4 regions of the Lottiidibacillus patelloidae genome follow, and region 3 is predicted to be linked to each of the others. Evidence: riboswitches for the same ligand, from Rfam matches in the RefSeq annotation. Region 3 holds a riboswitch; each other region holds the start of a gene.

Region 1 (3,756 bases), on a different contig from region 3:
GCAATTGTGACACCTTGACCTGTATAACCCTTTTCCCATACTTTGTCAGCTTTAACCGATGCATTAAAAGCATTCTCAATGATACTTCCATCAAAAGGACTGGCAACTTTATCGTCTGTAGTTCCCTCATCCTTCTCTTTTGTCGACATAACATGCCCTTCTTCAGTAATCATATAAACATCAGATAGGGTTGCTAATTCATCTAACATACTAGCCTTTATATCAATAGCAAAAGCATTAATAAATTCCCATTCTGCCTTCACAGTTGCCCCTAATAACTTAGCTGTATCAACTGCACTATTATTAGGGCTTTTTGCAACAATGACACTGACGATATCTTGAGAACTATCTTTCATGACAGCTCGTAATGCAGGATGAATTTTATTCATCTCTGCATTTACTGCTGAAGGCTTAGCTATTTCATTTTTATTAGGAGCACTATATGAAACCGATTGTGCTGTTGAAAGTAACATAATAAAACTTGTCGTTATAGCAAAAATACTTTTTAAGAGCTTCATGTGTAAGCCCCCTTTCTTCTACCTTTACTAGGCTTCATCAATTTTTTATTTCCAATAAACGTTTGACCATGTCGCATTTGACCATGTCGCATTTGACCATGTCGCATTTGACCATGTTGCATTTGACCACGTTGCATTCGACCATGTCGCATTTGACCATGTCGCATTACTGAACGTTACATTCGAATCATTCCCCCAAATCATTGGTGAGAACGTGAAATTCATATTTGCACTAGGAATCGAACTTGTTTGATAATTAACTGCGTAGTAAACTGCTGCATCAGCATTTACAATTCCGTAATCTCCACTACTGTAAGCTCGATAACTATGGTGAACGTTATCAATATCTAAATTATCTTTTTGTTCTTTACTTAATTGGCGTAAGAAGCGGTCTTTAAATTCTAAATAATCTCTTCCCGTAGCTTGTAAGATCCACTTAATTTGATTAGGTGTTAAGTCTGGATTCGCTTCAAGCATCAAAGCAACGACACCAGATACTACTGGAGCAGCCATCGATGTACCACCCATTTTAAAGTAAGCGCCATCAACTACATTTTCAGGTTTAACATTTCTGTTATTGCCATATGGCATATAGGCAACGATGTTCGTTCCTGGTGCCATTACTTCTGGTTTAGATACCCCTGACATTGTTACACCTTTACTTGACCAAGGTTTTTGGAAATCGTCACCTAAGTATTCTGTTCCATTATCATCAACTGCCCCTACAGTGATTACAAATGGATCATTCGCTGGTGCAGAACAAGTTGAGCAAGAGTCATAACCATTGTTTCCAGACGAAGTAACAACTACTACTCCAGATGCCCATAATAATTCAACAGCTGCTGCCGTTGCGCTTTCTGTATACCTTGACTTTGTACCAACTGTTGAAGAGATATTAACTACACGAATGTTATAATCTTGTCTATTTTCAAAAATCCATTGTAGCGCATCTACTAAATCAGCTTCTGTTGACATTCCATTTGCATTACTATATTTAACACTTAAAATATTTGCTCCCGGAGCAATACCTACGTATTTTCCGTTACTTGCTGTTCCGTCACCTGCTATTATTGAAGCAACGTGAGTACCATGGCCGAATTCATCTTGAACATTACTATTTAGGGTAACACGCCCAATTAAGCGCTCGCCGAAGTCATTCCTCTCCGATTGTGAAACCCCACTATCTACAACTGCAACCGTGACACCTTTTCCTGTAATCCCTCTTGCCCAAGCACCTTCTACTTGAACAGCAGAGTTATATGTGTTTTGAATGGCAGCAACATCAGAACTATTTGTAACATCAAATCCTGTAGAAACAATTTTACTATCTTCATTAATTACTAACACACCTTCATGTGCTGCTAACTCATCTAATAAGCTAACTTTAATTTCCGCTGAAAACGTATTAATGAATTCCCATTCAGACTTAATTGTTGCACCTAATAATTTTGCAGTTTCTAATACCCCAGTAGAACCTGGCTTTTTAGAGACGATAACATTGACTGTTCCCTCTCTATTCGTATTTAGAAGATCTACTAAATTAGGATGAATTTTGCTAGTTTCTAAGTTATCTTGCTGTTTAACTTGACCTAATGGTAATACAGAACTAGCTTGTCCACTGTGTACACTCACTAAAATCATACTTGCACATGCTGCTAAACCAAGTAATGCTTTAATTTTTTTCACAAAAAAATCTCCCTTCTTCCATAAGAAAAAACATCAAGCGACACAAAAAAAATAGACTAATGACTAGGTGGTCAACAGTCCATGCGCATGATGTAATTTTTCTTAGAAGTTAGGAGACTAATTAAACCCTAATCATTTCGAAAGCTGGCTGGCAGTGAAGCCCCTATAGCTTTGCGTCACTAGATTTCTCTAGCTTTGCCTTTCTCGATGATTTGGAATTTTTCCTTATGTAGTATTATTTTTCCAATAATTATACTATAGTACATAGCTACTAGCATGTCTACTATTTTTCTATAACTTTCGTTCGACAAAATACTAGTTTTTGTAAAATTACTAGTTACAAAGGTCTTAACCCTATTATTCTTAAGAATATTATTAAAAAAATCTTAAATTTAACCTAATATAATAGAGAAGGATGCACACTTATCATGAAGTGACATCCTTCCGAAATTATTCAGCGTTTAATTGTTGAGGATCACGCAAGTCATATGCATCTGGATTACTGTCATTTTCATGTCTTGCTAAAATTTGTGGCGGCATTCCTTTTTCGACAATGAGGTCTTTATCGGTCATAACCTCATCATGTTCAATTTTTTTCTTTTCATTCATTAGCTTTGCACCTCCATTAATAAAATGTGCTTTTTAAAGATTTTCATGCATTTTTATGTATAATCGCTACGCCAGTTTAATAAATATTAGTAGTTTAATCTTCTTTTGAATCTCCTCAACTTTATTTTAGGAGGGATAATTATTCTTTACAAAATGTTATTATCTATTCATATCTTATCTGCAATTGCAGGAATTGGAGCTACGTTTCTTTTCCCATTCATTCTTGCGTTACCTAAAAAAGTAAGCGAATTAACCCTTGCTTTACGTCTCATTCAAAAAGGAGCTAACTATCCTAAATTCGGCTCTATATTGTTACTTCTAACAGGTTTAGGAATGGGAGCATTAAATACTGACCTTTTTCTTAAGGGTTGGTATATTACAGCTATCGTTTTACTATTAGCCGCCGTTCTCATTTATGTAATTAAAATTTTACCTGGAATACAAAACGCATTAAATGTAGTGTGCGAAGTAAAAAGCGAGGAAATTCCTGAAACGTACTGGACTATAAAAAAAGGATTGAAACCTTTAATGATTACAGCATCAACAATTGACGTCTTTATTATCATCTTAATGATTTGGAAACCATTATAAGGAAAAACGCCCACAATTTATGGGCGTTTTTTTATCTATTAGTAGCCTTTTACAAAGCCGCCAGCACCGACAATAATTAACAAGATAAATAAAACAACGATTAGCGCGAAGCCACCGCCATATCCGAATCCGCCAGACATAATATCAACTCCTATAAATCATTTAAGGAATTTTTCGTCCTTATACAGTCACTATATGCCCTGATTTCACGAGTGATTGGACGTTTGTACCATATAAAAAAGCGAGACAAATAAATTCCTCATTTGCTCGCCTTACTTTTCATGTATTTTATGCTTGTTTTTTCTTAAGTCTTATTTTCTTCGTCCCGTTTGCAACATCTTCAAAAAGCATA
Region 2 (3,756 bases), on a different contig from region 3:
AGTCATTGCATCAAATGTATCACATACTGCTATTATTTTAGCTTCTAATAAAATCTCTTCACCTTTTAAACCTTTAGGATAGCCACTTCCATCCAAACGTTCATGGTGCTGTTCAATGATCGGAGCAAGTTCTTTATAATTTGTACCTATTAACATATCCGCTCCATCAGATGGGTGTTTCTTTATAATCTCAAATTCTTCTTTTGTTAACTTGCCTGGTTTATTCAAGATATTTTCAGGAACATTAATTTTACCGATGTCATGTAAACATGCAGATAAACTGAGTCTTTCTAACTGCTCCTTATTGCACTTCATTTTCTTTGCAATTTTTATTGCGTAATTAGCAACTCGATCACTGTGCATAACTGTATAGCAATCCTTCTTCTCCACTTCTTTTACAATTTCCATAAGTGAAGAAATTTCATTGCTCATTTGTCCAAAGGTTGGTTCAGAGCTAACCCATAGTAAATGAACGTCTGATAGAGCCTTAAAATGGATTGGTTCAGGTATATTTTGAATTTTAAAATACTCCTCTGGCCCGATTGTCACCTTACTATCATCAATTTCACAAAGGATTTCCCCACTAAGCACATAAAAGAACTCTAGCACGTTTGCATTTTCAGAAGGAAATGCATAAAAAAGCTTATCCTTCTTTATGGAATGGGTCATTATCTCTACTCCATCTCCACGAGAAAGCAAGCTTATCTCATTAGTATCAAATTTAACTTTTTCTATGTATGTTCCCTTTTTACCTAATTTAAATCCTTGCATAGTATTCACCTCAAAGAATACATGAAATGGAAAAAAGAGTCCGAAAAAATGAACTCTTTTTTAATTTAACATGATGACTAAAAATAATATTACTTTATTCCGATAACACGGAGAGGATCGATCCACGCCTCACGATCAGCAAAACGTACTAGTTTCCAGCTACATTCGGCAATAACACCTAATTCTGCTGCCTCTTCGATTGTTTTAGCCGACATTTCTAATGTTTTATTGAAGACATCAGAAATTATTTTGTCAAGCTCTTCTGTATACTTTTCTGTAAGTTCTTTTGACTTTTCATATTTCTTATTAAACTTTTCCTCTATTTTTTCTATTTTTTCTATGATTTTCTTTTTATCTTCTTCATCAGCTTCCGCCATTAACTGTGTTGTAAGTTCGTTTAGTTCCGTGTTAAGCTCTTCAATCTTTTTATCAATTTTATCTTCTTCTTTTTTTAATTTCTCATCTATTTTAGCTAATTTCTCTTTTAACTTTTCCTTCTTTTGTTGATCTTTAGTAGAAACATACTCTGCAGTAACTTCCTCTTTTTCAATTTTCAGTTCTACAACTTCTTCACCTTCTTCAAGTTCTCGAAGTTCTAAAAGATACTTAGCTTGAAGCTCGTCAGATTTTTCTACTGCTTTTGCAATTTCCTCATCAATTTTAAGATTTGTCTCTTCTATTTTTTCTAACGCTTCGTCATAGTTAGTTTTCTCAGATGCAAAGATAGGACTAGATGTTGTGAAAATTAAAATTGTAGAAAAGAATAATGCAAGTAACTTTTTCATCTTTATAATCCCCCTATACTATACTGAATTCCTAAAAAAATAACCCCATCTTTTGCGAAAGGGTATCGATGCAACTGGCTGGCATAGTATTACTACTGAAGCCCCTCTAGTTTTGCGTCCATATTCTTTCGAATAGGTTGCCCTTTTTTAGTTTATTCTATTAATTCAATCTATTATAATTCTATTATAGACCTACTTATTTCCTAAATCTACTATTTTATTAAATAATTTCATATATTCATTTGCGAATATTGGCATATTTAGTCGATAAATACCAATATATATTGCTAATATATATTTAGAGAATGTTATTAATAGATTGTATGTCAAATTGAATCTCATTTATGGTCCCTGATTGCACAAAAAAGTGTAGAGCAATGAGTGCCTTACACTTTTTTCGTATGCTTGATCGGTGTTGGAGATGGTTTCCCAAATAAGTAACCTTGAAAAAGTTGATATCCTTTTGTTTGTAACCATTCAAAATCTTCTTTCACTTCGATTCCTTCAGCCAAAGGTGTAGATCCGTTCATTAAAGCGTGCTCCAAAAAAGACAGTGCGTTTTTTTGCTTTGTTATATCATTTGCGACTCCGTTTACATATTGCCTATCTAACTTCATATAGTGAGGCTTAAGGTCAGCCAATACTTCCGTAGTACTAAAACCTTCTCCAACATCATCAAGCGCGTATTTAAACCCTTTTTCGTTATAATAAGCTAATATTTTTTTCAGATGATCTATATCATTTACTTTTTCCGTTTCTACTACTTCAAAAACAAGTTCTGACGGATCTACATTTAATTTATTTGCTAATGCAACTGTTGACTTTAAACAATGCTCTGGTGAATAAATGGAGGTTGGGATGAAATTGATAAAAGCTTTTTTATCGATACGTGCTGCAGCCTTAACAGCATTCATTCGACATAGACGGTCTAAAGCATAAAGCCTACCTCGCTCTTTTGCCGCTGCAAAGACTTCGTTTGGATATAACGTTGAACCGTCTTCGTGTTGAAAACGAGCTAAAAGTTCATAAGCATATATCTCTTCATTACCATTGACGATTGGTTGATAATAGCAAGTTACTAATTCTTTAATAATAATTTCGTCAATCCATTGGACGTCAATCACAGCGTTAATTTGTTTAATAGGTTTCCAGTCTTCGTTGTCAATTCGAAAATAAACCATTTCAGGTTCCATATGGTCATTACAAAAATAAACAAATTCTCTAACAGATGCTTCTTTTATCGTTAAAATATTATCATCAAATTTGACAATTCCATGTTCTCTATTTAAATGGAGGATAACATCATTTAGGAGAGAAAGATTAGCTTCTCCCTCCATTTTTATTTCAAATAGCACATCCATTACGATACAACTGCTACAATTCATATAAATTTTCTCCTCTTGACCGCTATCTATGTCTTTTTTCTAACTTTCCATCTATAGATAGGTTCAAAATTATAATCTTCTTTTTCTATACTCATTAGACCATAAAAAAAAGAAATACAATAGAATTATGTACTTCCTCTTTTTTACAAACAAATATAAAACATAAAAAAGAGCCTTGCACAGGCTCTCCACTAGTTATGTTCCACAATATGTTTGATAATTTCCGGCGGAAGGGTCAGCCGGTTTGCAATAATCTTCCCTTTCCAACGTGTATTCATAAGGATTTACCAATACTTTTAATAAATTTTCGATAACGGAGTAATCCCTATTTTCCACTGCTGCTTCTAATGCTTCTTCAACTTTATGATTGCGAGGAATAACAACTGGATTACTTTTTTTCATTAATTCTTTTGCATCCTCTATTGTTTCTTCTTGTCTCTCTAGTCTTTCTTGCCAACGCTTATTCCAGGAAATAAATGCTTCACTTGCAAACATATCCGTTCCTTTTACCTTATCAAGCGTTAACGCTACAAACGTATTCGTGTAGTCTGCATGATATTTCTCCATCATGCCAAGCAGCTGATCAATCAGTGCTTCATCTTCTATTTCTTCATTGAATAAACCTAATTTTTCTCTCATGCCTTTTTGCCAATTCATGTGATACAACGTGGTGAAATTAGAAATCGCTTCTTGTGCTAACTTAATTGCCTCATCTTCATCTTCATGTAAAAGTGGCAATAATGTTTCAGCAAACCTTGCTAGATTCCAACCACCAATATAAGGTTGATTTTTGTAAGAATAGCGACCTTCACGAT
Region 3 (3,756 bases):
TATGGTCCGTTAACACTAAAATCATATCAGCATGAGAAACAGCTTCTTGTAAGTTTTGCGTTTGAGTAGGTAATTGATTTTCAGTAATATGAGGGTCATACGTTGTATAATTAATGCCCTGCTCATCTAAATATTGTAGAACTTGTAATGATGGACTTTCTCTCATATCGTCAATATTACCTTTGAATGCTAGGCCAAAAACAGCTACTCTTCCATGTGAAATGCCTTTATTAACTAATGTTTGTTTAACTTTCTCAGCTGTGAACTTTGGCATATTATCATTCGTTGTTCTTGCCAAATGTATCATTTTAGCTAAATCTGGTTGTAACTCATATAAAAACCAAGGGTCGACAGCTATACAATGTCCACCTACACCAGGGCCTGGAGAGTGAATGTTAACACGAGGGTGATAATTTGCTAATTTAATGGCTTCCCACACGTTAACACCGACATTCTCGCTAATTTTAGCTAGTTCGTTGGCAAAAGCTATATTTATATCACGATAAGTGTTTTCCATTACCTTTACCATTTCTGCAGTAGTTGCATCAGTAAGATGAATTTCACCTTCAACAAAAACTTTATAAAGGTCTCTAGTAGCTTCAGCAGAACGTTTATTAATTCCACCAACAATACGGTCATTTTGAACTAATTCCTTAAACACTTTCCCAGGAATTACTCTTTCTGGGGAGTGAGAAATTAATAGCTCTTCACCAATGACATAACCAGTTTCTTCTAGAACCGGGATCATCACATCTTCAACAGTTCTTGGCGGTACAGTGGATTCTAAAATGATAAGATTATTTGGTTTTACATACGGAACGATTGCTTTTGTTGCAGAACGGACGTATTCTAAGTTAGCAGATTTATCATCACGTATTGGTGAAGGAACGGCAATTATAAATACATCAGCCTCTTCTGGTGTAGTCGATACTGTTAAATTGCCAGTATCTATTGCTGTAATTAACTTTTCTTGCAATCCTTCTTCTTCAATATGAAGTTGTTTATTACTAATAAGCTTAACAGTACGCTCATTTATATCGACCCCATGTACTTTAACTCCATGATTAGCAAACATTACTGCAGTTGGTAATCCGATATATCCTAATCCAACAACACATACTTTATTAAACATAAAAAATTCTTCCCTTCAGTGATCAATTAGATATATAAAAAATTTAATAGATTGTTTAATGAAAATCATAAATATGAAACCTAAAAATACCTTCTTATAGTATAAGCATATGATAATGAAAATACCATTAAAAGAAGTTACTTAATAATTGATTGTAATAGAAAATTATAAATTAATAAAATAATATCAATTAATATTTAATCAATACTATTCGTTATCAGTTCTAAAATTAGTTCCGTAGGGCTAAACAAATATCCTTCTGCAAAATTCGACAATATTTTTAAACATAAGGAAAAGTAGCAGCTTCTGTGGTATATTATTTAAAGGTAAAAAAATGATGATTATAATTTATAAGAGATACTTTGACAGATAGCGACATAAATTGGGCGCCTTGCTATCTTGAGTAAGTGGCGCAACCGACTCTGCTTTAGAGTCATTTTTTTTTGAAATAGTTTAATAATTTAGTTAAAAGAGATACTATGACAGATGGCGATATACTTGGGCGCTTAAGCTATCTTGAGTAAGTAGCGCAACCGACTCTTCTATATAATAGGAGGGCTTAATTTGTATGAATTACTTCAACAGTTAAGAAGTGAAAGTGCATTAACAAAAAATGAATATAAAATTCCTTTTTTACTAGAAAAGTTACGAATGCATGATGAAGCAACATACTTCCATTCTGTGAGAGTGGCAAATATATTAGATGACTTCGCAAAGAGTATAAATATAGAAATTGAAAAACGTAAAATAATAAAAAATTCCGCACTAATACACGATATAGGTAAGATATTCATAAATAGTAACCTTTTACAGAAGCAAGGAAAACTAAGCGAATTAGAGTGGGAAGAATTAAAAAAACATGCATTATATAGTGACTTGATCGTTAAAGAACTCGAAATTGATGACGTTGATTATTCAATGATTTTGCATCATCATGAAAATATAGATGGATCAGGCTATATTGCAGGGCTCAAAAATTATGACATTAGTATGAATGTAAGAATGATACGAATTGTTGATAGTTTTGAAGCAATGACAGCAAAGCGCGCATATGCTAAGGCGATTTCGGTCGAGCTAGCCTTAGAAGAACTAAGTGCGTGCAAACACTTTTACGATCAAGAGTTAGTGACAAAATTTCAAAGCTTTGTACAAGTACAGTAAGAATATCAGAGATAGAGAGTCTATTTCAGACACATAGATCTTTGCACTATTTTAATTACATTATTTTATTTTATTTGCTTTTTATGCCAAAATGAAATCAAACAATAGAACGATGAAGGATGGCGAGAATGGAAGTAGAAGTAACGTTAAAAGTGAAACCTAAATATGAAAAAATGTACAAAAGTGGGTATCCACTTATAACAAAAGATGCTATTAGTAATGTAAATACCTTACAAAAGGAAGGGCAGCTTTTTAAACTGATAGCTGAAGACAATTCTTTTTTAGGAAAAGGTTACTTAGGAAAGCAAAACAAAGGGTATGGCTGGGTTTTAACAAATAATAGGAATGAAATTATTAACCAAGCTTTTTTTGAAAAAAAAATAAAAGATGCGGCTGAAAATCGTAAAGTGTTATTTAATAGTGAAGATACAACAGCATTTCGTCTCTTTAATGCTGAGGGAGATGGAATTGGTGGTTTCACTATTGATTATTATGATGGCTTTTATTTAGTTAACTGGTACAGTGAAGGCATATATAAGTATAAAGAGTATGTATATACCGCACTAACAAAACTAGGACAATATCAAGGGATATATCAAAAGAAGCGATTCAACTCAGGTGGGAAATTTATTGAAGAAGATGGCTTCGTAGAAGGAGAAAGAGCTGAATTTCCTCTTATTGTAAAAGAGAATGGGGTAAATTTTGCGATTTACTTAAATGAAGGGGCAATGGTAGGGGTTTTTCTTGACCAAAGAGAAGTGCGTAAAAAAATTCGAGATACGTATGCAAAAGGAAAGACAGTATTAAATACCTTTTCATACACCGGTGCTTTTTCTGTTTTTGCAGCATTAGGTCGAGCTACCAAAACAACTAGTGTCGACTTAGCTAATCGAAGTTTAAGTAAAACGATTGAACAATTTCAACTGAACGGTATAGACCATGAAAAACAAGATATTATTGTAGAAGACGTCTTCCGTTACTTTAAATATGCAAGTAGAAAACAATTGAAATTCGATTTAGTTATTCTAGATCCACCTAGTTTTGCACGCTCAAAAAAATTCACCTTTAGTGCTTCAAAAGATTATAAAAATCTACTAAAAGAAGCAATTGATATTACAGAGGAGAATGGAGTAATTGTCGCTTCAACGAACTGTGCAACCTTTGATATGAAAAAGTTTAAAGGTTTTATAAAGGCGGCTTTTAAAGAACTACATTTAAATTACTCAATTGAAGAGGAGTACTCTCTGCCAGAAGACTTTAAAACAATGAAGCAATTTAAAGAAGGCAATTATTTAAAAGTTGTCTTTATTAGAAAAGCATAAACTAATTGACAGTAGATTTAAGGAAATTGGTAAGCAGACAATTCTTTGTTTGCTTATTTTTTTGTGGAAATTTGCATAAAAAAAATACAAAAGAGCATGAAAAATAAGTGAGAATGAAGTCGAAATATAACTAATTATTAG
Region 4 (3,756 bases), on a different contig from region 3:
TTCTAAAAACAAATGTGATTGAATTTCGTCTTCTAGTAAATCACCAGGAACTTGAACACGCCTGATAACGATAATTTGATCTGGAACGATAAACTGCACTTCACGATTTTTAATCTTCCATTCTTCTACACATTCTGCCAGAATAAAAGTTAGTTTTTCTCTGTTTTGAATCTTACCTTCTTTAATAACGCCATCTGGCAAATATCTTTCCTTACAATCTTTTACTACTATTTCTTTTCCATTATTTTTTAACTCTAAATAACGAATAACATGGTCCTTGATGACAATGTTAACTTTTCTTTTCGGCTTAAAACTTAAATCAAAACCCACTATTTTCACTTCCTATCCTTTTGAGAAAAACTGTTCGATGTACCACATAATCATTTGCTCTCCGAAAAAATAAGCAATTAATGATGCAACTATTATGTATGGTCCAAAAGGAATTGCTTGTTTACGTTTAATTTTACCAGAAATTAGTCCTATGATGCCGAAAACCGCGCCGATAAATGTCGATAAGAAAAACGTTAATAAAACACCCTTTAAACCTAAAAATAAGCCTAACACGGCAAATAGCTTAACATCTCCTCCGCCCATTCCACCTTTACTAACAACCGCAACGAAGTAAAGAAGAACAAAACCAACTATTGCCCCAACAATGGCATCCCACCAAGGGGTAAGAGGTGATAATACACGAATAGGAATTATAACTATTGCAAAAAATAACAAAATTTTATTTGGAATTAGCATATATGAAATATCTGTTACAATAATTACCATTCCTAAAGATATTAATAGAAATGCAGCTAAAAGCTCCCATTCAATTCCAATGCTATATGCAGCGTAGGCATAAAGTAACCCAGTCAATAATTCGACAGTAGGATACATTATACTTATCTTTTCGCCACACGTTTTACATTTTCCTCCAAAAAACAAAAAAGAAATTACAGGAATTAAGTCAGTTGCTGTTAATGTACGTTTACACGTCGTACAAGCAGAACGTGGTTTAACGATCGATTTGCCTAAAGGCACGCGTAATCCGACAACATTAAGGAACGAACCTATTAAAAGACCTAAGATGAAAGAATAAAAGATTATGAAAAAATCCATTGGATGCACCTCCTAATATAGAATAAGGATAACCCGGGGGTTATCCTCATTCTATATTTTTATATTTGCAATTTAATTAACCAGCTGGAACTGGAGCTGGAGTTTGGTTTTCAATAATCATGTCACGAGATAACTTCGACTCTAAAACAGGACCATTTTGTGTTTCTTCATCATAAAAAGTGGAAATATCATCAGTAGCAGTAGCATCAGCTATAGATATTAAAGTGCGTTGAGACCCATTTAGATACACATAGTAGTTATATTTTGGTGCCTTACCAGAAACTTCTACTTTTTCAATTAAAACATATGAACCCGTTGCAGGTTTTGTAGAGCGTTTGGTGCCATCTGCAGCTACTGGATTTACTACATCTGCAGAAGCTTCTTTAGCGTATACCCCTCCATCTGGGTCTTCTAAAGTTTCAACATAACCATTTTCCTCCAACCAAGTTAGTGAAAAATATACTTTGTCTAAGTGTCCAGTCGGTAAGACATCATTTTCAGAAGCTACAGCATATTTAGCTGCATCGATCATACTTTCTGCATTAGCTAAGTGAGCATCCTTCTTGGTATTATCAATAATTCCTGAAATACTTGGTACTGCGATTGCAGCGATAATTCCTAGAATTACGATTACAGCTAGTAACTCAATTAGTGTGAAACCTTTCTCATTGTTTAATAATTTCTTCATTTGTGTTTCCCCCTTTTTTATATATTGGCCGGTTGCACTACTCGTTCCAATCTATCAAAGTGCCCACATAAAGATAGATTTTCATCACTTCCGCCAATGATTAATCTTATTATATAGTATATTTCTACAAAAAACTAGCAAAAATTTTACATTTCAGAATAATTTACCAAATTCGACAATTTGATAGATTTAGTTCAAATTTCCTAGCCGACATGGTCGAAAATTGTGAACATTGGAACGACAATGGCAAGGACAATTCCACCAACGATTAAAGCTAAACTGACGATCATAATTGGCTCAATCATAGCTTTTAATTTATCCGTTGCGTTTTCTACTTCCGTTTCGTAAAAGTCTGCAACTTTTCCGAGCATAGTATCTAATGCACCAGACGTCTCACCAATAGCGATCATTTGCGTTACTAATTTCGGGAAAGCCCAATGTTTTTCCAATGGTTCTGTGAAGGAGTTTCCCCCTTCCAAAGAGATGCGTGATTCGCGTAAAACTTTAGCCATTATTTCATTGCCAATGATTTTTTCGACGATGGATATTGCTTGTAGGATCGGAACTGAGTTACCAACTAATGAGCTTAAAGTTCTCGTTAATCTAGCAATTGCTGCCTTTTGTAATATCGTTCCGAATAATGGTATTTTTAAAGCAATTAAGTCCATATAATATCTTGATTTATTATTACTACGTAAATATTTGAGAGATATAATGATAGCGATAATGACAACGATGATTAACCACCAAAAGCTTTGCATCCATTCACTTGCTCCCATAACGAAACGCGTGATAAATGGAAGTTCAGCTCCGAAGTCAGAAAACATGCCAACAAATGTCGGTACGACGGAAACAAGTAAGAAAATGATAACTCCTGAGGCAAAAATACCGATAGACGCTGGGTAAACGAGTGCAGTTTTTACTTTTGCACGGGTTGATTCTTGTTTTTCGTAATAGTCTGCCAAGTTTTCCAGTGTATCATCTAAGTTACCACCAGCTTCTCCCACTTTAACCATGTTCGTAAATAATGACGGGAAGATTTTACTATGTTTTCCGCAAGCTTCGGAAAAAGAAATTCCTGTACGTAAATCTTCTTCAATGGCAAATAGAGCTTTACGAAACGGTTTACTCGTAGATTGGTGTGCAAGAATGTTTGTAGATTTAACGACCGTAACACCTGCTTTTAGAAGCGTGGCAAACTGCCTTAAAAAAACTACAAAATCTTGCATCTTGACCGGGTTTCCAATATATATATCTTTTTCCCACCAATTAAGCTCTACTTCTTCAATTTTAAGTACGCGAATTCCTTTTTCCTTTAAGCTAACTAGTGCCTCTCTTTTCGAGTCACTTTCTAATTTACCAGATTTTTTGCCGCCTTTTATATCACGGCCTTCATATTTAAAGTGCGGCATCTACTTTGCCCCCTCAGATAAAAACGGCTCAGCTATTTCAGCGGCAACTTGTCCAGTATCTATTAAACGTTGTATATCCATATCAAGCGTATGCATGCCCGTCGCTTTTGACGTTTGCATGACGTTTACGATTTGGTGAATTTTCTCATTTCGAATTAAGTTAGCTACTGCGGAATTATTAACTAAAATTTCCGTTGCAGCTCTTCGTCCAGTTTTGTCCACTGTTGGGAAAAGTCGTTGTGAAATGACTCCAACTAGAACTGATGCCAATTGGACACGGACTTGTTCTTGTTGACTTGATGGGAATACATCAATAATTCGGTCAACGGTAGATGGCGCATTTTGCGTATGTAACGTACCAAAGACTAAGTGACCTGTTTCCGCTGCAGTTATTGCAATTGAAATTGTATCTAAATCACGCATTTCTCCGACGAGAATGACATCAGGATCTTGTCTTAATGCGGCACGTAATGCGTTATTAAAACTTTGTGTATCTGCCCCAACTTCTCGTTGATTAATAATGCTCTTACCGTGATTGTGAACAAATTC

What was found. Region 3 has a riboswitch for cyclic di-GMP ahead of CIB95_RS10545 (HD-GYP domain-containing protein). Riboswitches for the same ligand answer to the same signal wherever they lie in the genome.
Region 1: another riboswitch for cyclic di-GMP. It lies ahead of CIB95_RS12045 (S8 family peptidase); the one in region 3 lies ahead of CIB95_RS10545 (HD-GYP domain-containing protein).
Region 2: another riboswitch for cyclic di-GMP. It lies ahead of CIB95_RS09185 (hypothetical protein); the one in region 3 lies ahead of CIB95_RS10545 (HD-GYP domain-containing protein).
Region 4: another riboswitch for cyclic di-GMP. It lies ahead of CIB95_RS05785 (type II secretion system protein); the one in region 3 lies ahead of CIB95_RS10545 (HD-GYP domain-containing protein).

What each region holds. Positions count from the first base shown of each region.
Region 1 is NZ_NPIA01000006.1:157,466-161,221, reverse strand. It holds gene CIB95_RS16635 (S8 family serine peptidase) at 1-518, opposite strand, end outside; gene CIB95_RS12045 (S8 family peptidase) at 564-2,204, opposite strand; cyclic di-GMP riboswitch class I at 2,341-2,414, opposite strand; gene CIB95_RS16245 (hypothetical protein) at 2,655-2,813, opposite strand; gene CIB95_RS12040 (DUF2269 family protein) at 2,967-3,404, shown strand; gene CIB95_RS12035 (YjcZ family sporulation protein) at 3,443-3,544, opposite strand; gene CIB95_RS12030 (efflux RND transporter permease subunit) at 3,693-3,756, opposite strand, start outside.
Region 2 is NZ_NPIA01000004.1:130,564-134,319, reverse strand. It holds gene CIB95_RS09190 (HD-GYP domain-containing protein) at 1-771, opposite strand, end outside; gene CIB95_RS09185 (hypothetical protein) at 861-1,556, opposite strand; cyclic di-GMP riboswitch class I at 1,623-1,708, opposite strand; gene CIB95_RS09180 (EAL domain-containing protein) at 1,943-2,941, opposite strand; gene CIB95_RS09175 (protein adenylyltransferase SelO) at 3,137-3,756, opposite strand, start outside.
Region 3 is NZ_NPIA01000005.1:106,971-110,726, forward strand. It holds gene CIB95_RS10540 (nucleotide sugar dehydrogenase) at 1-1,132, opposite strand, end outside; cyclic di-GMP riboswitch class II at 1,479-1,563, shown strand; cyclic di-GMP riboswitch class II at 1,596-1,680, shown strand; gene CIB95_RS10545 (HD-GYP domain-containing protein) at 1,697-2,293, shown strand; gene CIB95_RS10550 (class I SAM-dependent rRNA methyltransferase) at 2,422-3,615, shown strand.
Region 4 is NZ_NPIA01000002.1:337,305-341,060, forward strand. It holds gene pilM (type IV pilus biogenesis protein PilM) at 1-330, opposite strand, end outside; gene CIB95_RS05780 (prepilin peptidase) at 343-1,107, opposite strand; gene CIB95_RS05785 (type II secretion system protein) at 1,184-1,795, opposite strand; cyclic di-GMP riboswitch class II at 1,813-1,896, opposite strand; gene CIB95_RS05790 (type II secretion system F family protein) at 1,999-3,207, opposite strand; gene CIB95_RS05795 (type IV pilus twitching motility protein PilT) at 3,208-3,756, opposite strand, start outside.